DNA from 3 places in the Mesorhizobium sp. M1322 genome. Region 1 is predicted to be linked to each of the others. Evidence: riboswitches for the same ligand, from Rfam matches in the RefSeq annotation. Region 1 holds a riboswitch; each other region holds the start of a gene.

Region 1 (9,954 bases):
CGAAGGCAAGCCGTAGAAGATCAGGAAGAGCTGCACCAGAAGTGGCGTGCCGCGGAAGATCCAGACGTAGAAGCGGACCACGGCGACCAGCGGCTTCGGGCCGAACAGTCGGACAAGCGCCGCGATCAATCCCACGAAGAGGCCGAAGGCGAACGACAGCAGCGTCAGCGGCACGGTGAAGATCAGCGCGGCCCACAGCAACGTGGGCAACGAGTCCAGCATCAATTGCAGCCAGTGCGGCACGAAAACCCTCCTTGCGAGATTGCCGCCCAGAACCGGCCCGGCAGCATCGAGACGCGATCATTCGGTCGTCATATCACGCGAAAAGCGGCGGCCGTCAAAGACGGCTCGCCGCGATACTTGCCATGCGGGCCGCCAACCGGCCCGCTCTCTGAAACGTGCTTACTTCGAAACATCCTGGCCGAAATAGGTGTCGGCGATCTTCTGGTACGTGCCGTCGGCCTTGATATCGGCCAGCGTCTGATTGATGGCGGCGACCAGTTCCGGATCGCCCTTGCGCACGAGGACGCCGGAATAGTCGGCGTTTTCTTCCTGCGCGGCGATCTTCACATTGGCGTCGGGCTTGTGCTTCTTGAAATCGAGGAAGGACAGGCTGTCGTTGATGGTGGCGTCGGCGCGGCCGGTAAGAAGCAGCTGGATCGATTGGTCGAAACCATCGGTGCCGACGAGCTCGGCGCCGTTCGTTTCGGCGAGTTTGCCGAAATTCGAAGTCAGCGACTGCGCCGCCTTCTTGCCCTTGAGGTCGGCAAAGCCCTTGATATCGGTATTGTCGCCGCGCACGATCAGCACCGCCTTGGAAGCGATGTAGGGATCGGAGAAATCATACTTGGCCCTGCGCTCCTCGGTGATACCGACCTGGTTGATGACGGCGTCATAACGCTTGGCGTCGAGGCCGGCGATCAGCCCATCCCATTTGCCTTCGAGGAATTCGGCCTTGACGCCGAGGCGCTCGGCGATCGCCTTGGCGATCTCGACGTCGAAGCCGACCAATGCGCCCGAGGCATCATGATAGGTGAAGGGGGCATAGGTACCTTCCGTGCCGATCTTGAAGACACCGGCCTGCTTGATCTGATCGAGGTTGGCGCCGGCATGGCCTGTTGTGACGACCAGTACCTGCAGTGTTCCGGCGACGATAAGCGATTTGAGCCATTTCATTTTTCTGTGATCCCGTCATTGGCCGGCGTCCGGCGCATTTGTGAGCGCCGGAAACTGACAGATGCAGGCTGGCGAAATAAGGAACCAGATTTCAAAAATGAGACGCTTTCGAAATCCAATTCTCAAAACCACATCGAGTCACGCCAACCGACCGCGTAGCGAGCTTTCGGACAGTGCAATCCGCGCGACATCAGCGGCGGAACCATTCACTCGCGTGGCACGTTCTTGGCTGTTGTAGGGCGCGGCGTCGCCAATTCAACCACGATGCCAGCTCAGGGTCGAGTGATCGCACCGCAACGCCCGGAACAGGGAGCGTGGCATGATGGAAGATACGGCAGGGCGAACCATGGTCCGCGCGGCGATGAAAGCCCCCTATCTCGAGCGCGACGAAGAGCATCTTCTCGCGTTGCGCTGGAAGGAAGACAACGACCAGCAGGCGCTGCACCAAATCGCCATGGCACATATGCGGCTGGTCATTTCCATGGCCTCGAAATTCCGCCACTATGGTCTGCCCTTGGGCGACCTGGTCCAGGAAGGCCATGTCGGCCTGCTGGAGGCGGCGGCCCGCTTCGAACCGGAGCGCGAGGTGCGGTTTTCGACCTACGCGACGTGGTGGATCCGCGCCTCGATGCAGGACTATATCCTGCGCAACTGGTCGATCGTGCGCGGCGGCACCAGTTCGGCGCAAAAGGCGTTGTTCTTCAATTTGCGGCGCCTGCGCGCCCGCTTGGCTAACGGTGCCGAGCCGATCTCGAATACCTCGCTCTACCGCGAGGTGTCGGTCGCGCTCGGCGTCTCGGAGGCCGACGTGGCGATGATGGACTCCCGCCTTTCGGCACCGGATAGCTCGCTCAACCAGCCGCTCGCCGACGATGCGGGCGCCACCGAGCGAATGGATTTCCTGGTTTCGGACGATCCTTTGCCAGACGAGGTCGTGGGCGACACGATCGATGTCGAACGCCGCTCGGTCTGGCTGAAAACGGCGCTCGGCGCGCTCAATGCCCGCGAGCTCAGGATCATCGAGGAGCGCCGGCTGAGCGACGAGGGCGCGACGCTCGAAGCACTCGGCGAGGCGCTCGGCATCTCCAAGGAGCGCGTCCGCCAGATCGAGGCCCGCGCCATGGAAAAGCTCAAGATAGCGCTGGTGAAGCAAAACCCCGAGTTTCTAGCGACAGCCGCCTGACTCTTATTTGTCGGTGATGATCTTGACCTTATCGCCGGCCGAAACGGCTGCGCCGGGCGACATTGCATTGAGCACCCTGAACAGGTCGAGCTTGCGGTCGACGCCGACCATCTGCGCGGCGAGCGACCCCATGGTCTGTCCGGGCCGCACCGTGACGACGCGGATATGCAGCGGCTTCAGCGCCGCTTTCTCGGCCGCGCTCAAGATACGGAAGGAGCCGCTGACCGCGCGCGCCACGGCATCCAGCGAGGTGCTGGCGGAGGGGGCAGCCGTCAACAGCCGGTAGACCTGGCCGCCGGCGCGGATCACCGCGATGTCGAACTGCCAGCCCTCGGCACTGGCATGCGCCGTCGCCGCCTCGTTGCCGTTGATCGTTTCCTGGCGCACGCTGCTTTCGTCGAGACCGGCCACCCAGCCGCTGCGGATGTAGTCGGTCAGCGAGCGGCTCTTGTCGATCGAAACGCCGTCGAAGCGGATCGCTATGTCGCCTGGCCCGGTTGCCGTCACCGCCGCGGCCGAGTTGTCGATAATGAAGCCATCGGGCACCGAGAACGACACGCCGAGCCCCGGATGCAGGAAGGTTTCGCCACGCACATAGCCCTCCTCCGGCGTGTCGCCATAGAGCAGGCCATCTATGCCGGCGAGGAATGGGTCGCGGTCGCGCGTGCCGACGCCGGGCGCGCCGAACTGGCGGGCGTGACGCTGCGCGAGGTCGATGCGCTGCGGCGTGTTGGGGTGCGTCGCCAGGAAGTCGAGGCTGGCGTCGGTGGCGCCGCTAATCGAGCGGAAATCGGTGTAGGCCGACATGGACTGCAGGAAGCGGCCGGCGGCAAAGGGATCGAAGCCCGCCTCGCCGATCGACTTGATGCCGATGCCATCGGCCTCCAGCTCCTGATTGCGCGAGAACTGGGCAAGCCGCAGCTTGCCGCGGATCAGTGCCGCCTTGGCGGTCGGGCTGTCGCCGAGCACGTCAGAGACGACCTTGGTTGCAAACCCCTCCTCGGCCTCGAGCTGCTGGCGCTGCAAGCCGTGGTTCGCGGTGACGTGGCCCATCTCATGCGCGATGACCGCGGCGAGCTCGGCCGAATCGTTGGCCAGCGCCAACAGGCCGCGCGTGATGTAGAGATAGCCGCCCGGCAGTGCGAAAGCATTGACGTTGGGCGAATTGAGGATCGTGATGCGATAGGTCTGGCTCGGGTTGGCCGACACCACGGTCAGGCTGCCGACGACTTTGGCGACCATGCGCTCGAGCTTGGGATCGGAATACTCCCCGCCATAGGTGGCGAGGATGCGCGGGTGCTGCGCCTTCGCCATTTCGGCGAGCTTGCTGTTGGCGGCGACATTGTCGACCGTGATCGGTTTGCTGGAAGGCTGGAAGCCGGATTCCTGAACGTCCGGAGGCGTGAACATCTGGCAGCTTGCCAGCGCCATGGCAAAGCCGGCCAGCGCGAGGACGCGCGCCAGCGGTTTCCTTCTCACTCTGTCGGTGCCGGTCGGCAGAACAGCTTCCTTTCGGGTCTCAGCACATGGCCCCGAAAATCGGGCATCGATTTCCAGAAAGGATCATGCGCAAAATCAACTGCCACAGCGTCCTTCGCGCCCACGAGCACGCATGGCACCGTAGTGGCAAATCACAACCTATGCCGGACCAGTATCGGAGGACCTAGCCACACTAGTTTGACCATGGCAAGCAAGCACCACATCGCCTGAAGCCGGTTTGGCCGTAAATTATGTCCGCTTCCGGGCAACATCTCGTGATCCGGCGCCAAACGGACCTGCACCGATATAGCGCCGGAAGGCTTCCGGTCCAGCCTTAGTAAAAAAATCGGCGACGGTCCCGGTTGCGGCAACCGTGCCATTGTCCAGGAACACCATGTCCTGGCCGATACGGTGGGCATCCTCCGGCTGGTGCGTGACGAACAGCACCGTCATGTGCCGCTCCGCATGGACGCCGGCTACCAGATCGAGCATGTCGTCGCGCAAGGCCGGTCCGAGCGAGGCGAACGGTTCGTCGAGCAAGAGCACCGGCCGGTCTCGCACTAGGACGCGGGCGAGCGCGACTCGCTGCCGCTCACCACCAGAGAGTTCGTGCGGGAGGCGCTGTTGCTTGCCGGCAAGGCCAACGCGCTTAAGCGCCGCGGCGATTGCAGCGTGGTCGGCCTCGGTCAGCCTGAGCGACGGCGAGCGGCCAAGGCCGACATTTCGCTCGACCGAAAGATGGGCAAAGAGATTGTTTTCCTGGAACACCATCGACACCGGACGCGCCGAAGGCGGTTTGGCGCCGAAATCGGCGCCGCCGATCAGCACGCGGCCCGATTGCGGCGCCTCGAAGCCGGCCACCAGATTGAGCAGCGTCGATTTTCCCGAGCCGCTCGGCCCCATGATGGCGGTGATCTTCGAGGCGGCGAACTCGACATCGAGTAAAAACGGTGCGTCGCCATAGCTGAACGAGATCCTTTCCAGCCGCACAGCCGTACCGTCTTTACTGTTGAGCGTCATGATTTTTTCCCCCGTCCCAGCCAGTCCGCGGCCAGGACAAGCGCGAGACAGACCAGGCCGAGCAGCAATGCCAGGCCTGCCGCGTCCATAGTGCGGTAGCTGCCCATGCGCGACAGCAAGAGATACGGCAGCGTCTCCAGTGAGTCGCTGCCGAACATAGCAATGACGCCGAGATCGCCGAGCGACAAAGCCATCGCGAACGCGAAACCGGTGGCGAGCGGCCGCCGCAGCGACGGCCAGTCGACCAGCCGGAACCGGTCCCAGCCCGAAATGCCAAGCAGCAAGCAGAGCCGTTCGTGGCGTTCGCTCGCCGCATCATAGCCGGGGCGAATGGCGCGGATGGCAAACGGCATCGCCATCACCGCGTTGACGGCGACGACCATGACAGGGGCGATGGCAAAGACATCGCTGAAAGTACGCAGGAGAAGGAACCAGCCGGCGCCGATGACGATGGGCGGCACGACGAGGACGAAGCCGGCGCCGGTATCGGTGGCGTATTCGAGCAGCGTCTTGGCGTCGACGCGACGCCTCAAGGCCAGCGCCCGTCGTGCCATGACGAGCGACAGCGACAGCGCCACTGAAAGCAGCGCCGCCAGCAAGGCGAGCACGGCGCTGGTCAGCGTTGCCTGCCGCACCGCGCGCTCGGCCGCCAGCCGGCCGAGATCGGCGCCAAGGCCTGACGTCACCGTGGCCGCCATCGGCCCGGCGACGAACAGCAATGCCAGAACGATCAATGCTGCGTTCAGCACGGTCTCGGCCGTACCAGCCGAAAGATACCGGCGCGGTGCCACCGGCAGGTTGGCGTCGCCGACGGTGTTGGCGCCAAGCCGCATCAAAGCAAGCACCACGATGAAGGTCAGCGCGATCTGCAGCAGTGTCAGCGTCGCCGCGCGGGCAGGATCGAAATCGAAACGCAGCGCCTGATAGATGGCGACCTCCAGTGTCGTCGCGCGCGGCCCGCCGCCCAGCGTGAGCACGATGGTAAAGGATGTGATGCAGAGCATGAAGACAAGCCCGGCGACGCCCGGCAGTGCCGCACGCAGCGTCGGCCATTCGATCAACCGGAATGCGGGTCTGGCGCCCATGCCGAGCTGGCTCGCCAGCCGCCACTGGTCGGCCGGCACTGTCGCCAGCGCCTCGAGGAACAGCCGCGTCGCCAGCGGCAGATTGAAGAAGACATGGGCTACGAGGATGCCGGACAGGCCGTATATGCCCGGCCAGCCCTGACCGCCAATCGCGGTGAGCACGCCGGCGAAATAGCCGGCACGGCCATAGAGAGCCAGAATGCCGAGTGCGGCGACGATGGCCGGCAGCGCAAGCGGCACGGCGAAGAGCTGCAGGATCAGGCCGCGACCAAAGAAGCGCGGATGCCGCGACAGCGCCCGCGCAACGAACAGCGCCGGCACGACGGAAAGCAGTGTCGACAGCAAAGCCTGCCACAGCGTGAAACGGGCGATGCGGAAGAGGTAGGAATCGAAGGCCGACGCGGCGCCGGACGGATCGCGTGTAGCTTCAAGGATGAGCCCGGCGAACGCTCCGCCGATCAGCAGCGCAACAGCGGCAAGCGCAATGGTGCCGGCGGTGACGCGGGGATCGGCAGGATATCCAGTATGCATGCCGCCCTGCCTGGTTCAACGATCGTCGAAGCAGAAAATATGGCTGAGGCCGAGTTCCCGCCCACCCCCCTCTGTCCTGCCGGCCATCTCCCCCGCAAGGGGGGAGATTGAGCACTCGGCCGCGTTCGCCCATCTCCACAACAGTGGGGGTGAGCGGGGCGGCGAAGCTGCCGATCTCCCCCCTTGCGGGGGAGATGGCCGGCAGGACAGAGGGGGTTGGCGTGGAGCGAACACCATGCAGAAATCTAAGCCCTACTCGCTCATCACCGACAGCCATTCGTCGACCCAGGCCTTGCGGTTGGCGGCCACCTCTTCGGGACTGAACAGCAAAGTCTTGGTCGGCTTGACGAGCTTGTCGAAGGCCGGATTGAGCGGCTTGTCAGTTTTGCCGGCAGGAAACATCCAGTTGGTCTCTGGGATGACATCCTGGAATTTCGGCCCGGTCATGAAAGTCAGGAACTGTTTCGCCAATGGATTCTTCGCGCCCTTGGTGGTGATGCCAGCGACCTCGATCTGCAGATATTCGCCTTCCTCGAAGGACGCCGCCTGATAGCGCTCGGTGTTTTCGGCGACCATGTGGTAGGCCGGCGAGGTGGTGTAGGACAGCACCATCGGCGCCTCGCCCTTGGTGAAGAGGCCGTAGGCCTCGCTCCAGCCCGGCGTCACGGTGAGCACCTTTGCCTTAAGCTTGGCCCAGGCTTCCGGGGCCTTGTCGCCATAGACCGACCTCACCCACAACAGCAGGCCGAGACCGGGCGTCGAGGTGCGTGGATCCTGGATGACGATCTTCTCATCGGCATCGCCCTCGACCAATTCCTTCAGGCTCTTCGGCGGGGTCTTCAGCTTTTCGGTGTCGTACACGACGGCGAAATAGCCATAGTCGAACGGCACGAAAACATCGTCGCTCCAGCCGCCCGGCACATTGACATCCATGACGGCACCATGCGGCGAAAACAGGCCGGTGGCCTTGGCTTCCGCCGTCAGATTGGTGTCGAGCCCTAGCACGATATCGGCCTTGGTAGCGGCCCCTTCCAGCCTGACGCGGTTGAGCAGGGCGACGCCGTCGGCGACCGCGACGAATTCGAGAGTACAGCCGCATTCGGCCTCGAAGGCCTTCTTCACCGCGGGGCCAGGACCCCAGTCGGCGGTGAAGCTCTCATAGGTATACACGGTGAGTTTTTCCTGCGCGGATGCTGGCCCGGTGCCGGCGAGAACGGACGCCGCAAGCAGCACTGCCGAAACAAGAGTGTATAAAAACGTGCGCATCGGCGCCTCCTTCGTTGGTGTTGAAAGGAATTGAGGCGTCGGGCTGTCCGAAACGTCTAATCCCTCCGCCGGTACAAACCGGATCAGGTTCAGCGGGTTGGCATGGTTGCCTCTCAGCTGGCCCGCGAAGATCGCGTCCAGCACCCCGTTAGAGCGTTTCGACACATAGGCCCGGCCCAAGTGCGGCGCAAGCGGAAGTTTGCCGAGCATCCGGGAACGCGGCCTTCCGTTTCGCAAGCAGGGCTGGTAAGGGCCACGCATATGAGCAAATTCACCATCCTGCTTGGCGGCGATCTAATCCGCACGCCGCTGCTCGACCGCCAGGTCGAAGGCTCCCGTGTCATCGCCGCCGACGCCGGCATCAGCCATGCCCAGACGCTGCGCCTGACGCCGGAACTCTGGGTCGGCGACTTCGATTCGGTGCCGGCGGATTTGCCGGACGAACTGGCCGCCGTGCCCCGCCAGGTGTTTCCGGCAGAAAAGGACAAGACCGACGGCGAACTGGCTATCGCCGCCGCGCTCGAACGCGGCGCGACCAGCCTCGTGCTCGCCGGCGCGTTCGGCGGCAAGCGCACCGACCACCCCTTCCTTCACTTGGCACTCGGCGTCCGGCTGGCTGAGGCAGGGACAGAGGTGCTTTTGACCAGCGGCGCACAAGAAGGCATCCCCTTGCTTCGCGGAAAGGCCGGCTTCGACTACGCCGACGGTATGCTGTTTTCGATTCTCGGCTTCTCCGACCTTGCCGGCCTGACCGTGACCGGCGCCAAATGGCCGCTGAACCATGTCGAGGTGGCATTCGGCTCGTCACTGACCATTTCCAATGAGGTCAAGGGCCGGCTCGAAATCGCGCTGGGCAGCGGCCGCGCGTTGTTGCTCGCCCACCCATTCCCCTTACCTGAAAGCTGACATGGCGCCGCCACTTCTCAATCTCGACGGGATAAAACTGACCTTCGGTGGCACGCCGCTGCTCGACGGGGCGGAGCTGACGGCGTCGGCGGGCGACAAGATTGCTTTGGTCGGCCGCAACGGCTCGGGCAAGTCGACGTTGCTCAAGATCGCTGCGGGATTGATCGAGCCGCAGGACGGCGAGGTGTTCCGCCAGCCTTCGGCGACAGTGCGCTACCTGCCGCAAATGCCGGACATGGATGGTTTCGCCAGCGTCCGCGCCTATGTCGAGGCGGGGCTCGGACCCGCCGACGATCCCTACCGCGCCACCTATCTGATGGAGCATCTCGGCCTGACCGGCGAGGAGCAGCCTAACGATCTCTCCGGCGGCGAGGCGCGCCGTGCTGCCCTTGCCCGGGTCATGGCGCCGGAGCCCGACATTCTCCTCCTTGATGAGCCGACCAACCATCTCGACCTGTCGGTCATCGAGTGGCTGGAGGAGGAGCTTGCCCGCACCTCTTCGGCGCTGATCGTCATCTCGCACGACCGCCGCTTCCTCGAGCGCGTATCGCGCGCCACCGTCTGGCTCGATCGCGGCCAGACCCGCAGGCTGGACAAGGGCTTTGGCCATTTCGAGGAATGGCGCGATACGGTGCTGGAGGAAGAAGAGCGCGAGCAGCACAAGCTTGGCCGCCAGATCGTGCGCGAGGAGCACTGGTTGCGCTACGGCGTCACGGCAAGGCGCAAGCGCAACATGCGCCGGCTCGGCGAACTGCAGACCATGCGCCAGCGCTTTCGCGGTCATCGCGGCGCCGAAGGTGCGGCGACCATGGTGGCCAGCGACGCCGCCGAATCCGGCAAGCTGGTGATCGAGGCCAAGAACATCGAGAAGAGCTTTGGCGATCTCACCGTGGTCAAGGGATTCTCGACCCGCATCCAGCGCGGCGACCGCGTCGGCCTGGTCGGCCCGAACGGCGCAGGCAAGACGACGCTGCTGAAGATGCTGACCGGCGAATTGAAGCCGAACTCAGGCACGGTGCGGCTCGGCACCAATCTGGAGATCGCCACGCTCGACCAGAAGCGCGAGGCGGTCGATCCGCAAGAGACGCTGGCGCAGTATCTCACCGACGGCCGCGGCGAGAACCTTGTCATCAACGGCGAGCAGCGCCACGTCGTCTCCTACATGAAGGATTTTCTGTTCAAGCCGGAACAGGCGCGCACGCCGGTGCGCGAGCTTTCGGGCGGCGAGCGGGCGCGGCTGCTGCTCGCCCGTGTGCTGGCGCGGCCGGCAAACCTGCTGGTGCTCGACGAGCCGACCAACGATCTCGA
Region 2 (9,954 bases), on a different contig from region 1:
CATCTCGCGCAACATGGGCGACGCGCTGGCTTTCTGCCCGCCGCTGATCATCACCGAAGCCCAGGTCGATCAGGTGGTCGACGCGTTTGAAAGATCGCTCGAAGCCGCGGTCAAGCAGGTCCCGTAATTGGCGCGCGCGTTTGCCCTACAAAGCGGGGCTGGCAGAAGGCCACCCTCCACACCCGTTGCTGCCATTTAGTCTCCCTGCTTTGTTTTCGCAGACGAGCCGCTGAATCCTTCCAGTTCCTCGCCGATTCCTGAAAGTGCGTTGACAATCGTCGCCTCGACGTCGCCACGCTGTTTCTGGGGTATCAAACCAAGTCCTTTTTGTATCGCATCACGCCAATGTTTCCCCCTGCCCCACGCTTCCGAAAACGCGATGGCGAGATCGTCCTGGCGACGGGTGGCTTCCAGTGCCTCGACCAGGAGTGCTGCCTGGTGGACATCCTTTTCCCGCTTGGCCACGCCGTTTGCGTTGTTCTGTCGGCGCGAGGCGACGATCAGCTTGTGAACCGCATATCGTCCGGGCGACGGTACCACGACAGGCACCCCCGATCGATGCAGCAGCACAGTTCTGATTGGTTCGTGGATCAGGAAATCGAGAAACCGAAGAGGCTGCGCCGATGCACCGCCCAAAGACGGCATCGAGGTTGCATGATCGGCGTAGTCATCGCTGCCCGTATTCGGTGTAAGGAACTCGACCTTGTATCGGGCTGCGTTCTCGAATTGCGTCGCGTGTCCGGGATCCGATCTGTGATGGATTTCCCTGAAGGTTGGGTCGATCTCCCTCAAGATTTCGAGGATGGGCGGCAGGCTGTCCTCGACCGCGGCCGACACGGAATGGAATTGGGCGAAGTCTGCATCGCTCGTCTGCAACGCTGCACCGGGCAGCTTCACGCCCAGATAGCCCGCGTATGACTGAAAGGCGACCGTGCCGACCAGGACGCCGCGCAAGCGGAAGATGCCAGCCTTTCCCAGCGCCTCGACGACATCCCCGGTAAACTTTTCGGGTTCTGTCAGCCCTGCCTCGCGCACGAGCGTGGATACCAGCTTCCTGCGGGCGCGGAGATCGTCCTTGATCTGACGGAAGGATTCGACGCGTTTTGCAATCTCGGGATCGCTGTCAGGCCCGACATACCGTCGCGTCTTCGTCGGCTTCGTTTCCTCGAAATACCAGTAGACCTTGTCCTTGACGGGCACCTTGACGAGGTTGCCCGTCGTCGGAAAATCCGTTTCGAAGGCTGCGTCCAAGGATCGCTGGACGAGTTCCGCATACATCGTGCGGTAAACGAGGTCGACCGTCTTCATGTCAGGCGGCTCCGGTTATAAGAAAAATGCGGTTCTCTTATAACGGCATGATCTCGAGCGACGCAAGCGGCGTTATAAGAAAATTGCGAAAAACTTATAACGCCGCAGGAGAAGATCAAGAATCCCTGTTGCCGTCGTGCAGCCAAATCAGAATGGTTTTGCTCATCCAGATAAACGAAGCCATCACGAAAAACGCCTCGTGAAAGCCGCCGCGTATTGAGCGTTGAAAGCCAGGTACGCTTTGACGCCTTGCCGCGGCAGATAGGCAGCTTCGCCGGCGGCGCCACGATCGGCAATTGGTCCGAAGCGACTGCCTGGACCATACTTGAACATCCTTCGCGCAGGTGCTACGTCGCCCCCATCGACAGGGGCGCTCCGTATTGCCGGGGCTGAGATGGAAGGTGCCAAGCCTTCGGTCCCTCAAGCTGATCTGGGTAATGCCAGCGGAGCGAGGCGACTATGTTTTCAGGTGCACAGATTTCCCTGTATCCGATGTGCGACGATTTCGTCGGCGTCATCCTTAGAGCAATTTCGGCGATGGATTCCTATCGGCCGAATTTCCGCATCGAGACCGACGACATCTCGACGCTGATCGTCGGCCCGCCGGAACAGCTTTTTCCGGCCATACGCGATCTGTTCGCCTCGGCGGCGGCAAGCGGTGTGCATTGCGTGTTGTCGGCGACGGTGTCGCGCGGCTGCCCCGGCGAGCCTGACGATCCGATCTGCACACCGATTTCCGGCAGCAGTCACGAGCTCTCCCTGGCCGAGCGCATCGGCGCGGCGCGGTCGCATGTCGACAGTGCGAAAAAACTCGGACAAGAGGTCGCCGCGCAGTTCTCGCTCTATCCGCTCGGTGAAGGCCATCACATGGACGAGATCTACGGCTGCGTCGACTTTCTCAAGACTTCGGGCGTCTTCGACAGGTCGAAGAATTTCTGCACCAAGCTGAGAGGCGATGCCGGGCCGGTGTTCGCGACGCTGTCGGAAGCCTTCCTTCGCTTCGGCGCGCCGCAAGGCCATGTCGCGCTCGATCTCACAGTGTCCGCAAACAGCCCGAGCCCTTGTTAGTGTTGGTTGTCAACGGGTTACAGCGAAATCCGAAACGGCATCCGGAACGACCACCAGCTTGCCGACAAAGTCCTTGGCGACGAAATCCGCCTGGGCGCGGTGGAAATCGGAGAGCTTGTAGACACCGCCGACCAGCGGCCGGATCTTCTTGTCCTCGATGTAGCGGACGATACGGCGGAAATCGTGTCGCGTGCCCTGGCTGGAGCCGTGCAACTGCAACTGCTTGAGATACATGGTGCGCAGATCGAGCTGCACGACCGGGCCGGCAATCGCGCCGGCGGTGGCGTAGCGGCCTTCGGGCCGAAGGATGCGCAAGAGGTCATTGAAGATCGCGCCGCCGACCAGGTCGGCAACCACGTCGATCGGCTGGCCGCCGGTCGCCGCGTTCACGGCGGGGGGAAGGTGGGCCACGCCACGGGTGATCACTGCCTCGGCGCCGATGTCGAGCACCGCCTGTTCCTTGCCCTTGCCGACGACGGCATAGGGGATGGCGCCGCGCGCCCGCGCCAGCTGCACGATGCCGGAGCCGACGCCACCCGACGCGCCGGTGACCAGCACGCGCTCGCCGGCCTTCAATGCGGCGCGTTCCAGCATCTGTTCGCCGGTGAGATAGGCGCAGCAGAAGGTGGCGAGTTCGACATCGGTCAGCTCGGTGTCGACGACATGCGCATTCTCGGCCGGCACGGTCTGGTACTCGGCATAGCCGCCGTCGCGGCCGTGGCCCATGTAGTCGATGTCGGCGAGTGAATCGTTGTCGCGGTTATAGATGGAGAAATCGACCATCACGCGCTCGCCGATGCGAGCTGGAGGTACACCGGCGCCGACGGCAACGATGCGGCCGACCGTATCGGTGCCCTGGATGCGCGGAAAGGTCAGCGTGTTGCCTTGCCGCCGCCAGGTCGACACCGCGGCAGCATCTTCCTCCGTGCCATAGGCACCCTGGCGCACCCAGACATCGGTGTTGTTCATGCCGCAAGCAGTGACCTTGACCAGCACCTCGCCCGGGGCGGGCGAAGGCACTTTCACGTCGGTGCGGTAGACGAGCTTTTCCGGCCCGCCGTGACCGGTGAGCTGCACGGCGGCCATGGTGGCGGGGAGGGTTTTGGTCATGGCATTCATGTCGGTTCTTCAGATGTTTGCAAACACGCTCTTCACCGCATCGGCCGTCTTCGAGACGACGATGTCGGCCTCCTCGCGGGTGAGGCAGAGCGGCGGTGCGAAGCCGAGAATGTCGCCTTGCGGCATGGCACGGCCGATGACGCCGCGCTCGGCAAGGGCGGTCGCGACCTGCGGCCCGATCTTTTGCGAGGCGTCGAAGAACACGCGATCGTCCCGGTCGGCGACGAATTCGATTGCCGCCAGCATGCCGTCGCCGCGCACCTCGCCGACATTTTTGTGGCCGCCGACGGCCTTCGCCAGCTCGGCGCGGAAATAGGCGCCGGTCTCGCCGGCATTGGTCACCAGGTCCATCTCGTCGATCAGTTCCAGGTTGGCGACGCCGGCGGCAACGCAGATCGGATGCGCCGAATAGGTCCAGCCATGGCCGAGCGAGCCGAGCTTGTCGGAACCCTGCACCAGCACCTGCCAGACCTTGTCCGAGACGATGACGCCAGACAGCGGCGCATAGGCCGAGGTCAGGCCCTTGGCGATGGTGATCAGGTCGGGCCTGATGCCGTAATGGTCGGAGCCGAACATGGTGCCCAGCCGGCCAAAGCCGGTGACCACCTCGTCGGCGATCAGCAGCACGTCGTACTTCTTCAGCACCGCCTGGATCTTTTCCCAATAGAGAGCGGGCGGCGGCACGATGCCGCCGGTGCCGAGGATCGGCTCGCCGATGAAGGCGGCGACCGTGTCCGGGCCCTCAGCCAGGATCATCTCCTCGAGCTTGTCGGCGCAGTATTGGGAAAACTGCTCCTCGCTCATCGAGCGGTCGGCGCGGCGGAAGTAGTAGGGTGCCTCGGTGTGCAGGATCGGCGCGCGCGGCAGGTCGAAGGCGTTGTGGAACAGGTCGAGCCCGGTCAGCGATCCGGTCATGACGCCGGAGCCGTGATAACCGCGCCAGCGTGAGATGATCTTCTTCTTCTCGGGACGGCCGAGCACGTTGTTGTAGTACCAGATCAGCTTGATGTTGGTTTCGTTGGCGTCGGAACCGGAGAGGCCGAAATAGACCCTCGACATGCCTTGCGGCGCCCGGTCGATGATCATCTTGGAGAGCGTGATCGACGCCTCGGTGCCGTGGCCGACATAGGCATGATAATAGGCGAGGTTCTTGGCTTGGGCGGCGATGGCGTCTGATATCTTCTGGCGGCCATAGCCGACATTGACGCAGTAAAGCCCGGCGAAGGCATCGATGCTCTTGCGACCATTATTGTCCCAGATGGTGACGCCTTCGCCGCCGGCGATGATGCGGGTCGGCGATTCACCCCGTGCATGCGTGCCCATATGGGTCGAAGGATGGAAGAAGTGGTCGCGGTCCCAGGCGGCGAGTTCATTGGACTGGTCGAGCATTTTTTGACTCCTTAGAGAAAGACGGTCTGACGCGGCCTAAGGTGTGTCGAGATTCAGGTCAGGCCGAGTCGAAAATGGTGGCTTCCGAGAACCGGAGCGGAGCGTACTTTTTCGTACGTGAGCACCGGAAGCGCAGGACGCCGCCATTTGCAGACCGGCATCACCTGAATGTCGATACACCTTACGCAACGTCCAGGCAGAGATATTTAAGGTCGGTAAAGGCTTCGAGCCCGTGGCGCGAGCCTTCGCGGCCGATGCCGGACTGTTTGACGCCGCCGAACGGGATCGGCGCGCCGGTGATCTTGACGCGGTTGACGGCGACCATACCGTAGTCGAGCGCGCGGCCTATGCGCAATTGGCGGCCGCCGTTCTCGGTGACGACATAGGCGACGAGGCCGTATTCGGTGGCGTTGGCGCGGGCGATGACCTCGTCTTCGCTGTCGAAAGGCGTCACGGCAGCGACCGGACCAAAGGTTTCCTCGCGCATGATCAGCGCGTCGTCTCCAACATCGGCCAGCAGGGTCGGCTGGTAGAACAGCGGCCCTGCAGAATCGCGTTTGCCGCCGGTAAGGCAGCGCGCGCCATGGGCGAGCGCATCAGCAACCTGCTCCTCGACCTTCTTGACGCCGCGCTCGTGCATCAAGGGCCCGATATCGGTGTCATCGGCCAGGCCATTGCCTGTCCGCAACGCCTCGATGCGCCTGGCGAAGGCGGCGCAGAAGTGATCATAAATCGAACGCTGGACATAGATGCGGTTAGCGGCAAGGCAATCCTGGCCGGAAGTGGCGAATTTGGCATCGACAGCGATAGTCACAGCCTTGTCGAGATCGGCATCGGCGAAGACGATCAGCGGCGCATGGCCGCCAAGCTCCATCACCAGCCGCTTCATCGTCGGCGCACTTTGCGCGGCGATAAGCCTGCCGATCTCGGTCGAGCCGGTGAAGCTCATGGCCCGGACGCGAGCGTCTTCGCACATGCGCCCAACGATGGTCGAGGCCTTGCCGGTGAGAACGTTGAAGACGCCAGCCGGCAGGCCGGCGCGCTCGCCGAGTTCGGCCAGCGCCAGTGCCGATAGCGGCGTTTCCGACGAAGGATGCGCGACGATCGTACAGCCGGCTGCGAGCGCGGCGGCCGCCTTGCGGGTCAGCATGGCCGCGGGAAAGTTCCACGGAGTGACGACGCCGACGACGCCGAGCGGTTCGCGCCGCACCATCATCTCGGCGTTTGGCAAATGGCTGGTGACGCTTTCGGCGTTGAGGCGTTTTGCCTCCTCGGCATACCACTCGACGAAGGAGGCGGCGTAGTCGATCTCGCCAAGGGCTTCCCTAAGCGGCTTGCCCTGTTCCAGCGTCATCAACAGTGCCAGATCGTCTTTGGCGGCGATGATCAGGTCGAACCATTTTCGCAGGATTCTTGCGCGTTCCTGTGGGAGAGCCGCGCGCCAGGCGGGAAAGGCACGCGACGCCGCATCGATCGCCTTGCTCGTCTGCCTGCTATCGAGCGCGGAAACCCAGGCAACGGTGGCGCCTGTAGCAGGGTCGGTCACCTCAAAACTCTCGGCGGCCTCACTCGCAGTCCAGTGGCCGTCGACATAGGCGAGTTCGCGCAGCAGCCGGCGGTCGGCGAGGCGGTCGAGCGCTTCGTGGCGTTGTGGGCGGGCAAAATGCGCGGACATGTTCGAGGTCTCCCGGTTCGGAGTGATACGGGAAGACTATCCGCGTGCAGCAGACAGAGAGGCTGTTTGGGCGCCCGGGCGTAGAGAGATTGTCTCTATTGCATCGCCCGGGCAGCCGATCTCTCTAGCGCTAAGACGACATCGGCAGCAGATCCGCCACCGGCAAGGCGACCTCCTCCTTCACTGTCTTGGTGACGATGTAGGTGAAATAGCGGTCGATGCCGATCTCGCGTTCGAGCAGGACGTCGACCAGCCGCTGGTAGGCGTCGATGTCGCGCGCCATCACTTTCAGCAGATAGTCGACGCCGCCGCCCACCGACCAGCAGGCGACGATTTCGGGGACGTCGCGAATGACGCGCTCGAAGCGGTTGAAATCGGCCTGGCGGTGGTTGGCCAGCGTCACCTCCATCAGTACGGTGGCGACCGGCGCGACGGCGCGCATCGCAACCTTGGCGTGATAGCCGGCGACGATGCCGGCCTTTTCCAGCTTGCGCAGCCGCATCCAGCACGGCGTCGGCGACAGGCCGACCTTGTCGGCGAGCGCCAGCTTGGTGATGCGCCCGTCGCGCTGGACGGCGTCGAGGATTTTGAGGTCGATCTGATCGAGTTTCGGTGCGGCCATGAGCTTCCACTTTTTCGTCCCGACACCATGACGGCGCATTATTTCGATTGTCAATTGCACTGATTTCGATCTCTAATATGTCATGACATTGTGGCGTCCAGATCCCGCGCTCATCCGGCGGCCGGCCTATCAGTCGCTCGCCGACCAGTTCGCGCGCGCCATTCATGATGGACGGCTAGCCAACGGCGCGCGGCTGCCGACGCATCGCCGGCTGGCCGACGAATTGAAGCTTTCGGTGCAGACAGTCAGTCGCGCCTATGAGGAACTGATCCGCCGGGGCCTGGTCTCCGGCGAGATCGGCCGCGGCAGCTTCGTGCAGACGCAGCGCCGCGAGCCCGAGCCGCCATACCTGCCGGAGCGTCTTGGCGAGGTCATCGACCTCTCCATCCTGAAGCCGGTTTGCGAGCCGATGCATCTGGAGCGGTTGAAACAGGCGCTGGGCTGGCTTGCCGAGAACCTGCCGTCGAGCTCGGCGCTGTCGTTCCGGCCGAACATGGTGTTCCCGCGCCCCCGCGCGGTGGCGGTCGAATGGCTGCGGCTGTGCGGTCTCGATGTGTCCGCGCAGAATGTCAGCCTGACCAACGGCGCCACGGCCGGCATGACGGTGGCACTGATGAGCGTGGCGCCGCCCGGTTCGACCGTCGCCACCGAGGCGATCGGCCACCACACGCTGATCCCGCTGGCGCGCTATCTCGGCTTCAACCTCGAGGGCCTGCCGATCGACGATAATGGCCTGATCCCGGAGGCGCTCGACGAGGCGTGCCAGCTTTCCGATATTCGCGCCGTGTTCGTGCAGCCTTCGGTGATCAACCCGACCGCAACGCTTATGGATGCCGCGCGGCGCGAGCAGATCGCCGCGGTGGCGCGCAGGCACGACATCGCCCTCATCGAGAACGACGTGCTCGGTCCGCTGGTCGAAGACCGGCCGCCACCGGTCGCCGCCTTCGCGCCAGAGCGCACGCTCTACGTTACCAGCTTCACCAAGATCGTCGTGCCAGGCCTGCGCATCGGCTATCTCGCGGCGCCCGACCGCTATGTCGCCGCCGTCGCCAACCGGCATCTCGTCTCCAACTGGATGGCGACGCCGCTGGTGGCGGAGATCGCGACAAAATGGGTGACCGACGGCACGGCGATGGAGCTTGTCCGCTGGCAACGTTCCGCACTGCGGCGGCGGCAGGAGATTGCCGCCCAGGTGCTTGCCGGGGTCGACTATCGTGTCCATCGTGACGGATTGCATCTGTGGCTGCAGCTGCCCGGGGACCGCGCCGAGGAGAGTTTCGTCTCGCAGGCCCGTTTGCAGGGCGTGGCGATCGCGCCAGGCACATCCTTCCGTATTTCGCAGGAGCCCTGGCAGCCGGCAGTGCGCATCTCGCTGGGATCGACTACCGAGGAGGAACTGCGCGCCGGCCTGAGCGTTGTCACCAAACTTCTGCTCGGCGATCCGGAGCATCTCCTGCTGGCGATCTAGGCAAGATCGCCGCGGAATTGTGCGGAGCCAGAAACATTGTCATGAGTTTATTTTCCTGATTGACATGATTTGGCGCGTTCCGCATCGTTGAAGGCACCAAGCTTCTCCAACACGGGGAATTCATTGTCCGCGCCCATCATCAAGATCGACGGCATTTCGAAAAGCTTCGGCACCTTCAAGGTGCTGGACGGCCTGTCGATGCAGGTCATGCCGCGCGAGAAGCTGGCGCTGATCGGCCCATCCGGCTCGGGCAAGACGACGATCCTGCGCATCCTGATGACGCTGGAGAGGATCGACAGCGGCCACATCCAGATCGACGGCGAGCAGCTCTACCACATGGAGCGCAACGGCCAGTTGCTGCCCGCCGACGAACGGCATCTGGCAAGAATGCGCCAGAAGATCGGCATGGTCTTCCAGCTGTTCAACCTGTTTCCGCACAAGAGTGTCATCGACAACGTCACGCTGGCGCCGATCTTGACCAAGGGCATGCCGCGCGCCGCCGCCGAAAAACGGGCGATGGAACTGCTCGACATGGTCGGCATGGCAGACAAGGCCAGAGCGATGCCGGCGCAGCTCTCCGGTGGGCAGAAGCAGCGCGTTGCCATCGCTCGCGCCTTGGCGCTGCAGCCCAGGATCATGCTGTTCGACGAGGTGACATCGGCGCTCGATCCGGAACTGGTTGAGGAGGTGCTGAACGTGTTGTGGCGGCTCTGCTCCGAGACAGACATGACCATGCTGCTGGTCACCCACGAAATGGGTTTTGCCCATGATTTCGCCGACCGGGTTCTGTTCTTCGACCGCGGCAAGATCGTCGAGGAAGGCAAGCCCGACGAGATTTTCCGCAATCCCAAGCAGGAGCGTACGCAAGGCTTCCTGAAGAAGATCATCGCGGCCGGACATCGCGTCTGACCGCCATGCCAAGGCGGCGAAGCCGTCCTCAAGGGCGGCAACGCCGTCTCGACCAAAGCAAACCAAGAAGAGAAGCAAGGAGTTGGGAACAATGAAGAAACTTGGCATTCTGGCCGGCGTGGCCGGTGTTGCACTGACCGCGATTCTGGCCGCCTCGACCGCGGGATCGGCCGACGACAGCAAGCTCGAAGAGCTCAAGGCACAGGGCTTCGCCCGTGTCGCCATCGCCAACGAGCCGCCCTATACGGCGGTTGCGGCCGACGGCAAGGTTTCGGGTGCGGCGCCCGACGTGGCGCGCGAGATATTCAAGCGACTCGGCGTCAACGACATCGTCGCCTCGATCTCGGAATATGGCGCCATGATCCCCGGCCTGCAGGCCGGCCGTTTCGACGTCGT
Region 3 (9,954 bases), on a different contig from region 1:
GCTATCCGGTGCCGCTGCGACGCGCCGGCTGCCCAGCACCGTACTAAGCGCGGTCGAAAGCCCGACCGGATAGCGTCGCATCGCGATCAGCTTCAGCCCGGCTGCGTCCAGCAAACGCACGATGGCCGGCGCATCGAAGAACCATATATGCGTCGGCATGTTGGGCCGCCCGACAAGCCGCTGCCAGAAGGGCGACAGGTTGGAAAACAGCCCGACCTCGAAGCAGACCGTGCCGCCCGGCGCCACCTTCGCCGCGATCGCCCTCAGCGCCGCCACCGGATCGGGAAAGTGGCTCAGCAGATCGACATGGAAGCTGGTGTCGTAGCGCCCTTCGGGCAGACGGCTTTCCTCGATCAGCGCGCGCTCCACCGTGATGCCCAGCGTGCGTTCGACGCGCGTGGCGCGTTCTTCTGACGGCTCGACCGCCTCCACCATGAAACCGGCCCGGATCGCCGCCGCGGTGAACTCGCCGTCACCGCAGCCGATCTCAAGCAGCCGTCCACGCCGGGTGAATGCCTTCACCCAGTCGACCCGCGCACGTGCTGGCGCGGAATAATAGATGCGGTGGTGATGATCGATCGCCGCGTCCATCGGATGGGCCGGCAGCGGATCGATATAGATGACCCCGCACGCGCACTGACGGCCGCTATACTCGCCTTCGCGCAACGCCACCGGACCGGCATTGGTCCGGCAGATTGGACAGGCGCCCGATCGTTGCAAGTTTACTTCCCTCCATACCGCCATCATCATACAGGCAGCGGGACGCTTCACTGACATCTATCTGGATGATGCCGTCGTCTATAAAGCCGTCTTATAGGCGGCGTTCAGACAAGCCCGATCCGCGCTGGATCAGAGTTCATCGGCAGGCGTCGCATGCCAGCCCTGATCCCGTTCGGTCCAGTGGATGATACTGACTTGTCGATATTTTCCAGAATGAAGCACGACCGCTTGCGCAGTAGGTCCTAGCGGCATCAAGATGGGTCCTTCACGCGCAGCAACGAAGAAAATACCGCAATTTTTCTGAACGTGGGGAAAGGCGGTAGTGCTCTCCCGTTACCACCTTAGACGTTTAACTGACTTATAATTGGGTTTTTCCGGGAAAGAGGCGGAAAAAATGGCTCCGGCGTTAGTCCGGGTTCTGACCGCCTTGGTGCCGCCAAGCGCCAGCCATCACCCGACGACTGGTAACAGAGATCGACTGGCGTGATCGGTAGCGCACGGATACGCCGCCCTGGGGCGTGGAAGATGGCGTTTGCGATTGCCAACGCGACGCCGACCATTGCGATTTCGCCAAGGCCTTTTACGCCGACAGGATTCATGTACGGTCTTCCTTGTCGACGACGATCACGTCGATGACAGGCGGCGCGTCTGCGTGACCGGCACGGCATATTCGGCGAAGTCGGCGTTCGTGACGTGCCCGTTGCGGTTGTCGGATCACCGAGGCCTGATCCGTTTAGGACATTCCACTTCGATCGTGCCCGCGTGCAACTCGTTCCACTATCTTGTATAATGAGTATCGACTTATCGGGATGAGCCATAAATGCAGCGCGGAAGACTTGATATGCTTCTGGCCTTTCTGGCCGTCGCACGGGAAGGCAGCTTCACGCGGGCCGCCGCGCAGCTCGGAATTTCGCAGTCCACCCTGAGCCACACGATCCGCGGACTCGAAGAGCGCCTGGGCCTTCGACTGCTGACCCGCACAACCCGCAGCGTTTCGGTTACGGAGGCAGGCGAGCGCCTGCTGCGCAACATCGGCCCGCATTTTGAGGAGATCGAGACCGAACTCGACGCATTGAGCGAGTTGCGGGAGAAGCCAGCCGGCACCATTCGCCTCACCGCCAGTGATCACGCATTCAACTCCGTGATCTGGCCGAAGCTGGCGAAGCTCCTGCCGGACTACCCCGAGATCATGGTCGAGACCTTCCTCGACAACGCACTGACGGATATTGCTGTAGAACGGTTCGACGCAGGCGTGCGAATGGGAGAGCAGGTTGCAAAGGACATGATCGCCGTGCGCGTCGGACCCGATATTCGCTTCGCCGTCGTTGGCGCGAAATCGTATTTCGCCAAGCGGCCGCCGCCAACGACGCCGCAAGAGCTAACCGGTCACATTTGCATCAACCAGCGCTTTTCCACCAATGGCGGGCTGTGGGCCTGGGATTTCGAGCGAGACGGTCGCGAACTGAAGGTGCGGGTGGACGGCCAGATCGTCCTGAATGGCACCGCCGAGATTCTCGAAGCTGCGCTGGATGGTTTCGGCCTCGCCTATGTGCCGCAGGACGTGGCGGAGCCCCATCTTGAGAGCGGTCGCCTTATCCGGGTGCTTGACGAGTGGTCCCCGCCTTGGCCAGGATATTACCTCTATTATCCCAGCCGCCGTCAAACGTCCCCCGCTTTCGCTCTTCTCATTGACGCGCTTCGACACAAAAGCTGATTTATGTCGGTTCACCACCCAGCTTCGAAGGGCCGGTTATAAGGCTCAGGTCGGGCGTTGCCAGCTCGTGGCCCACGCAGACGTTCAACTGCTCGGACTAATTTTCTGAAAAGCGCCGCGTTGCGGACCAGCCTGTGAATTGAAAAGCCCGCGCCTCCGGGAGAGGTCGCGGGCTGTGATCGGCGGGAGGATCCGATCTGGCAGCATTTGTCTACGGGAATAATGCTGCAGGAGCCGAACTTTCGTCGCTGGCCTGTGTTCCACACCGGAAAACAAAAAAACCGCCGCACAAGGATTGGTGACTAGCTGACGTTGCTGCTCGGCAAGACGCAGTAATCTTGCTAAGATCGGCGGTGGGAGGAGACGGACATGCAATCGCTGCCGATAGCCCATCCAACCGTAGCCAAGGCGACTGCCGGCGTATCGCTTCCTCTCGCCTATTCCACCGCGACGCTCTGCTGGCTCCTGTCCGCCGGCGTCTACATCGCAGCCAAGTGGGTTGCCCCCGAAATGCCGCCTTGGGCGCTCTGCTTCTGGCGGCTGGCGCTCGCCTGCGCGATCCTGCTGCCTATCGTCCATCGTCATCACGGGGCGATGCTCGTGCTGATCCAGTCCCGGGCGATCGAGGTCTTGGCCATCGGCGCGATCGGGCTGACCCTCTGTCAGGGTATGATCTACACGGGCCTCAACTACACCGACGCGACGACCGCCGGCATTATCATGGCCCTGTCGCCGATCATGACCATGGTGCTTGCCCGCTACGTGCTCGGCGAGCCCCTCGGCGTCTGGAAGGCGCTTGGCGCGCTGCTCGCCCTGGTCGGGATGGTGGTGATCGTAGCGCGCGGCGACCTTACCGCGCTGATGCGGCTCCAGTTCAATCCCGGCGAGTTGTGGATCGTCGGCAGCGCGTTTTGCTGGGGCCTCTACACCGTGCTGCTGCGTCGCTCCAAATTCGCTATCGAGCTTCTGCCGATGGTGGTCCTGCTGCTAGGAGCCGGCGCTCTGGCCGCACTGCCCCTTTATCTCTGGGAACTGTTTTCCGGGGAGCGTTCGGCGCTGCATGCGAACGGCCTTCTGGCACTCGCCTATGTCGCTGGCCCGGGCGGCGCTCTGATGTATTACCTCTACAACCGCAGCGTCGAGACGCTTGGCGCCGGGCGCGCCAGCATGCTGCTCTATCTGCAGACTGTCTTCGTCGCCGTGCTCGCTTATCTTTTCCTTGGGGAAGGCTTGCACGACTACGACCTCGCCGGCGCTGCCTTTATCGTCGCCGGCCTGCTGCTGGCCGCGATCAAGCCGAGGCAGCGCACGGTGCATGTCGCGTAGGGAATATCCGCATCGCCGATTCCGAGACGGCGCTTAGCGATCAAGAGCCGAGGGCGCATCACGCGGCGCGGACGACCTTTTCTGCTACGCCGGCCTGTCGGCGATCGCCTCATGCAATCAGGATCGCGACCGTTTGGGCCCCTCTCACCTTCTGAGATACAGCCATAGCGTCGTCGGCGCCAGGATCGCGGTCAGCGCCACCGGCGCGATCAGCGCGAGGATAACCTGACCGAGTGTCGCCCCGCCAGCCATCAGCCCGCGCAGCGCCGTCGTCATCAGCGACACTGGATTGACTTCGACGAAGGCCCGCAGCCAATCCGGCATGGTGCCGGGGTCGACCATGATGTTGGAGGCGAAGACGAGCGGGAACAGGAAGGTAAAACCGAGCGTCATCACCGTGGTTGGCGTGCGGATCAGCAGGCCGAGCACGATGAATACCCAGCCCATGCCGAACCCGATGGCGATCAGCATAGCGAAGGCGGCAAGCACGCCGGAGATGCCCGCCTCGGGCCGGTAGCCGAGGATCAGCCTGATCGTGAGAATGATCGAGGCGGCAATCAAATGGCGCAGGATGTCACCCACCATCAGGCCGGCGAACGGAGACAGCGACCAAATCGGCAACGATCGGAAGCGGTCGAATAAGCCCTTGCCGAGGTCGGTCGACAATCCCATGCCCGAATAGACTGCGTTGAACACCACGGTCTGGACCAAGATGCCGGGTAGGAAGAACTGCAGGTATTCGCCAGGCGAACCGGCGAGTGCGCCGCCGAAGACGAAGGTGAAGAGCAGGGTGAACATGATCGGAGTCATCACCAGATCGAAGAGCTGCTCCGGCACATGCTTGAATTTCAGCACCGCGCGCCATCCGAAGACCAGCGCGTTGGAAAGGGCTGATGGGGTCTTAGGTCGGGCGACGCTTTGCAGCCGCTGCAGGGATGTTGTGTCGATCATGACTTGTCGTCCTTCCGGCTTTCACCCAGGCCCGGCCGGCCCGTCAGCGCGAAGAAGACCTCCTCGAGGCTGGGCTGACCCATGGAGAAATCCGACAGCTCGATGCCGGCGGCGACCAGATCGGCCAGCGCCTCGTTGGCGGCCTTCGCCGCGCCAGCAAGGACGGAGAGTTCCGCGCCTTCGGCACTGCGTTGGACAGGATGTTCCAGCCGGCGTTCCAGAATGGTCGCCGCCTGGTCCAGCCGTGCGACATCGGCGAGCGCGACATGGAGAAAGCCGGAGCCGGTGGCCGCCTTCAGTTCGCGGCTGGTGCCCTCGGCGATTTTCCTGCCGTGGTCGATGACGGCGATGCGCGCTGCGAGTTGATCGGCCTCTTCGAGATATTGCGTGGTGAGCAGGATGGTGACGCCGGCCTCAGCGAGGCCGCGGATCATGCCCCAGACATCCTTGCGGGCGTTCGGGTCGAGGCCTGTAGTCGGCTCGTCAAGGAACAGCACGCCCGGCGTGACGACCAGCGAGGCGGCTATGTCGAGCCGCCTTCGCATGCCACCCGAATAATCCCTCACCTGCTTCGTCGCCGCTTCGGACAAGCCGAAAGCCGCGAGCAGGTCGTCCGCACGGGCCTTCGCGGCGCGACCGCGAAAACCCCAGAGTCGGGCGAGCAGGACGAGGTTCTCCCGGCCCGTCAGGTCCTCGTCGAGCGAAGCGAACTGCCCGGTCATGGCGATTGCCGCCCGGACCGCATGCGGGGCTTGTACGAGATCGTGCCCCATCACGGTCGCCGAGCCGGCGTCGGGGCGCGACAGCGTCGCGAGCATCCGCATCAGCGTTGTCTTGCCGGCGCCGTTCGGACCCAGGATGGCGAAAATCATGCCGCGCGGCACATCGAGATCGATACCATCGACCGCTCGCAGCTTGCCGAATGTCTTGACCAGGCCGCGGGCGGAAATGGCTGACTGGGCAAGAGCCATGGAGGGCACGCGCATAGAAGAAGTATCGTTCATGCAATCATCCGGCAGTCGCAAAATGAAGGCCAACTTCGGCGCGATGGCTTGCTTCGTCAATTCCCCTGCAGGCGCACGAGCTTACTGGCTGGTCTATCCTCGTGCCAGAGACTCCGACCACCTACCTGGCCGCCGAGCTGAAGCGCCGGTCAGATCATATGTCGGACAGGTCGCTACTCATTTCGGGGTTTCTCACTCGATCACGGCACAGGCCTGACGGTTTCCGGCATCACCGGCAGGCTGGCTTTTGTAGTCGTCCTGTCCGCCATGGATCATCAATGCCTTGCCTCGTATCGCCGTATCTCCACCATCCAGCTTGACCACGCTGTTGAAAGCCTGGGCACGCAAAACGCCGTCGGCGCCGACCCGCTGATTTGGCATATCGCCCGCGTGCGGGCCTTTCCCAGTGAGATATCCATGTTCGGCATTCGTCGGATTGAAGTGCCCACCGGCCGAGGCATGGCCGGTCTGATGGTCGCACTTTCCGGTTTCGTGAACATGGAATGCCACCCATTCCCCCACCGGCAGTCCTGTTATCTCCAACGCTATCAGCACGCCGTGCGCCGTCTCGGTCAGCGTGGCCCTTCCGTTCTTCTCGCCAGCCATGTTGACGAATTCGGCTTTCGCGGTCGCGGTGTCCTGAGCCGCTGCAGGCATCGCGACCGCCAGCGCCAACCCTGTTGCTACAACCAAATTTTTCATCGACTCGGCCTCCGGTTGTCCAAGGCGTCCAAACGACAAAGGGGTCTCTTCGTTCCATTTGGAACGTGAGTTTTTTGTCTCGGTGCGGCCGCCAGGAAAGCGACGCAGACCACCTTTTCGATGTGTCTTCAGTTTACACCAGTTCGAAGAGTTGCGCGGTTTGCCAGCCTGCCAGCAGTATGATGAGAATGCCAACGAGCCTGAGAAGCGTCTTTTCTGCGATTGACTTCACCATCAATCCGGCCATCGGCGCTGCAATCACGCCGCCAAGGATCAAGCCGGCAACGGCAATTAGATTTTCTGCCAGCTCTCCTGCCTCCTCCCAATGGCCCGTTAGCGAGGCAAACAAGAAGGTCAGAGATACCGACAACGTGATGAGAAACTCGCTGGCATTAACCGTACCGATGACGTAGCGGGGCCTCCCGCCAAAGCCGAGAAGGCCCGTCGTTACGATGGATCCCCATCCGCCACCCCCTGCCGCATCGAGAAATCCACCCCCAAGTCCAAGCGGAGCTACCGCACCTGCAGGTACCGGATTGCTTGGGATCCGCCGGAATGAACGGAACAGGAGCCAAGCTCCGACGAGCGCAAGGTATGTGGTCACATATGGCTTCATGACGGCCCCTTCAAACGACGTAAGCACAAAAGCGCCGAGAACGCCGCCGAGAACGCCAAATGGCATCAGCCGCCAGAAAAGTTTCCAGTCAACGTTGCGGTGATAGAGGTGAGCCGAACCCGAGGCCGCGGTGGTAAACAGCTCAGCCGCGTGAACTGAAGCCGAAGCGTGTGCAGGAGAAACGCCAAACCCCAGCAGTGTTGTCGAGCAAACCACGCCGTAGGCCATGCCGAGAGCCCCGTCCACAGCTTGCGCTACAAACCCCACGAGCGCAAAAAGAATGAATTCTTGCATTTGGCTCTCCAACAAAGCGCGGTTGTAATTGGCGAAAGAGAAACCCGCTGCCTCAACGTATGCAATTTATGCCTTCATGCTTCCACAATTCACCAAACGCCTGGCATCGATAATGGTGACGACGAATGGGAAACTGTCCGCTCGATCGACGCCTTCCTTACACTTTCAAAGTCATTAGCTTCTCAGAGCATTCAGGCGATCTCGAACACGATGCTGGGTTGGCACCCTCTCAAGTTGAAGCCGCGCATCGACCTTCCTCGAAAGACCACGCCAGTCGCTCAAGCCGCACCTCCGCCGACCTGAGGTTTCACAGGTCGGACGCAGGCTTGCAGCTCTACCCCATATCTGTTTAATTGCCGCCATCCACAGGGGTGCTCCGTATCGTCGGGGCTGAGAGATGGGCTGCTAGCCCGTAAACCCTAGAGCTGATCTGGATAATACCAGCGGAGCGAGGCGGTGATGTTTTCTGACGCACAGATTTTCCTTTATCCGACAACCGGCGATTTCGTCGGCGTCATCATCTCCGCACTCGATGCGCTCGAGCCTTGTCGCGATCGGTTGCGCATAGGCACAGACGATATTTCGACGCTGCCGGTCGGCCCGCTCGATGGCCATGTCACGATCGAGCTTACGGTTTCGGCCAACAGCCCGACCCTGCGCTGATCTTTTCGCGCGAGAGGTCTCGCATGTCCCAACCTTTCTCCGCCGCACCGCGAATCGCAGCCTTGTTCGCCAAGGTCGGACCGGCCTTGCTATCGGTCGGCGCGCTAGTTTTGGCTTGGGAGCTCTATGCGCGCATCTCGGGCATCTCGCCCACCACGCTGCCCGCGCCGTCACGCGTCCTCGCCCAGGCCATCCAGCAGCGCCAGGCGCTGTTCGACAACACCGTGCCGACGATCAGCGCTACATTGGCGGGTTTCGCCTGCTCGCTGGCCGTTGCCTTCATCCTTTCGGTGCTGATCGACTTCTTCAAGCCGCTGCGCCGCGCCCTGTTCCCGGTGTTCATCATCAGCCAGACGCTGCCGCTGGTGGCGATCGCCCCGCTGGTCGTTCTCTGGTTCGGCTTCGGGCTTACGCCGAAGATCATGCTGGTCGCCCTCGTGACTTTCTTTCCCATGCTGGTCGCGCTGGTGCAGGGTTACGAATCGACGGATCGAGACATTTCGGCGCTTCTGAGTTCGATGGGCGCTTCCCGCATGCGCATTTTCCTGCTGGCCCGCCTGCCCTCCTCGCTGCCCTATTTCTTCGCCGGACTGCGCATCTCGATCACCTATGCCGTGGTGGGCGCCATCTTCGCCGAATATGCCGGTGCTGCCAAAGGGCTCGGCATCTACATGCTCAACGCCAAGAACAATTTCCAGCCCGATCTCGTGCTGGCGGCCGTGCTGGTCAGCGCCTTGCTCACCCTGGTCCTGTTTGCCGCTACGGTGCTGATCCAGCGCGCCGCCGCGCCATGGGAGCGGCTCGATGGCGCACGAAAATCATGAGCAGGCGGCTGGAGCTGCGCCAAGTCAGCAAGCGTTTTGGCGACATCGACGTGCTTGCCGGCATCACCCTGCATGTCGAGCCGGGCGAATTCGTTTCAATCCTCGGCCCCTCTGGAGCCGGCAAGTCCACTATCTTCAGGTTGCTGACGGGCAGTCTCGAAGGCCACGCCGGCGATGTCGACTTCGATGGGCGGCCACTGGCCGACGCGCGCCGACCTTTTGCCTTCATGCCGCAGCACGATGCCCTGATGCCTTGGCGCACAGTTATCGACAACACCGCGCTCGGCCTGGAAGTGCAGGGCATGTCCCGCAAGGCGGCGCGCGGCAAGGTGGCGCCACTCTTCGGCGAATTCGGCCTTGCGGGCTTCGAGCAAAAATATCCGGCGCAGCTCTCGGGCGGAATGCGCCAGCGCGCCGCGCTGTTGCGTACCGTCGTGCAGGATCGCGCCATGCTGTTGCTCGACGAACCGTTCGGCGCACTCGACGCCCTCACGCGCACCGGCATGCAGCGCTGGCTTCAGACGATGTGGGACCGACACCGCTGGACCGTCCTGCTGGTCACCCACGATGTCCGCGAGGCGGTCTTGCTGTCCGACCGCATCTATGTGCTGAGCGCCCGCCCTGCCCGCGTGCTGCGCGAAATCGCCATACCTCTTCCGCGCCCGCGCAAGGATCTTGCCTCGCCGAAAGCCAGCGCCATCGAAGCCGACATCCTCGATACCCTTCTCGATCCACAGCTCGCCCAAAGGACATGACATGCTTTCCAGACGCCTCTTCATCGCTGCCGCATTGATCACCGGGCTCGGACCCGTCACGTCCGTCTCAGCCGAGCAGACTGTCACCGTCGCACTCGATTGGACGCCGAACACAAATCATGTCGGGCTCTATGTCGCCCAGGCGAAAGGCTTCTACGCCGAGGCGGGGCTCGACGTGCAGATCCTGCCCTACAGCGACACTGCGGCCGGTACGCTGATCGCCAACCGCGTGGCCGATTTCGGTATACTGGGATCCATAGGATTGTTTACCCAACGCACGGCCGGCGCCGACCTCGTCGCCACCTACGCCATCGTGCAGACAGAAACCGGCAGGCTGGTGTTCAACGCCGACCGCGCCGATATACAGTCCCCCAGGGACCTGGAC

What was found. Region 1 has a riboswitch for thiamine pyrophosphate ahead of thiB (thiamine ABC transporter substrate binding subunit). Riboswitches for the same ligand answer to the same signal wherever they lie in the genome.
Region 2: it holds a riboswitch for thiamine pyrophosphate, as region 1 does, so the genes downstream of both, NKH12_RS06595 (YkoF family thiamine/hydroxymethylpyrimidine-binding protein) here and thiB (thiamine ABC transporter substrate binding subunit) in region 1, are expected to answer to the same signal.
Region 3: it holds a riboswitch for thiamine pyrophosphate, as region 1 does, so the genes downstream of both, NKH12_RS24995 (YkoF family thiamine/hydroxymethylpyrimidine-binding protein) here and thiB (thiamine ABC transporter substrate binding subunit) in region 1, are expected to answer to the same signal.

Annotation. Positions count from the first base shown of each region.
Region 1 is NZ_JAMYLP010000008.1:61,123-71,076, forward strand. Features, by position in the region: gene NKH12_RS05190 (amino acid ABC transporter permease) at 1-243, opposite strand, end outside; gene NKH12_RS05195 (amino acid ABC transporter substrate-binding protein) at 403-1,176, opposite strand; gene NKH12_RS05200 (RNA polymerase factor sigma-32) at 1,496-2,359, shown strand; gene NKH12_RS05205 (M48 family metalloprotease) at 2,363-3,790, opposite strand; gene thiQ (thiamine ABC transporter ATP-binding protein) at 4,088-4,858, opposite strand; gene thiP (thiamine/thiamine pyrophosphate ABC transporter permease) at 4,855-6,474, opposite strand; gene thiB (thiamine ABC transporter substrate binding subunit) at 6,727-7,740, opposite strand; TPP riboswitch at 7,784-7,898, opposite strand; gene NKH12_RS05225 (thiamine diphosphokinase) at 8,002-8,646, shown strand; gene NKH12_RS05230 (ABC-F family ATP-binding cassette domain-containing protein) at 8,648-9,954, shown strand, end outside.
Region 2 is NZ_JAMYLP010000011.1:20,633-30,586, forward strand. Features, by position in the region: partial or broken gene NKH12_RS06580 (aspartate aminotransferase family protein) at 1-127, shown strand, start outside; gene NKH12_RS06585 (nucleotidyltransferase family protein) at 196-1,308, opposite strand; gene NKH12_RS06590 (hypothetical protein) at 1,305-1,631, opposite strand; TPP riboswitch at 1,665-1,777, shown strand; gene NKH12_RS06595 (YkoF family thiamine/hydroxymethylpyrimidine-binding protein) at 1,768-2,376, shown strand; gene NKH12_RS06600 (alcohol dehydrogenase family protein) at 2,386-3,495, opposite strand; gene NKH12_RS06605 (aspartate aminotransferase family protein) at 3,505-4,884, opposite strand; gene NKH12_RS06610 (NAD-dependent succinate-semialdehyde dehydrogenase) at 5,066-6,559, opposite strand; gene NKH12_RS06615 (Lrp/AsnC family transcriptional regulator) at 6,690-7,181, opposite strand; gene ehuR (MocR-like ectoine utilization transcription factor EhuR) at 7,264-8,649, shown strand; gene ehuA (ectoine/hydroxyectoine ABC transporter ATP-binding protein EhuA) at 8,773-9,558, shown strand; gene ehuB (ectoine/hydroxyectoine ABC transporter substrate-binding protein EhuB) at 9,650-9,954, shown strand, end outside.
Region 3 is NZ_JAMYLP010000090.1:10,985-20,938, forward strand. Features, by position in the region: gene NKH12_RS24955 (class I SAM-dependent methyltransferase) at 1-720, opposite strand, end outside; gene NKH12_RS24965 (LysR family transcriptional regulator) at 1,541-2,434, shown strand; gene NKH12_RS24970 (DMT family transporter) at 2,804-3,760, shown strand; gene NKH12_RS24975 (ABC transporter permease) at 3,905-4,711, opposite strand; gene NKH12_RS24980 (ATP-binding cassette domain-containing protein) at 4,708-5,715, opposite strand; gene NKH12_RS24985 (superoxide dismutase family protein) at 5,908-6,417, opposite strand; gene NKH12_RS24990 (sulfite exporter TauE/SafE family protein) at 6,551-7,327, opposite strand; TPP riboswitch at 7,685-7,796, shown strand; partial or broken gene NKH12_RS24995 (YkoF family thiamine/hydroxymethylpyrimidine-binding protein) at 7,787-7,936, shown strand; gene NKH12_RS25000 (ABC transporter permease) at 8,014-8,814, shown strand; gene NKH12_RS25005 (ABC transporter ATP-binding protein) at 8,811-9,569, shown strand; gene NKH12_RS25010 (ABC transporter substrate-binding protein) at 9,571-9,954, shown strand, end outside.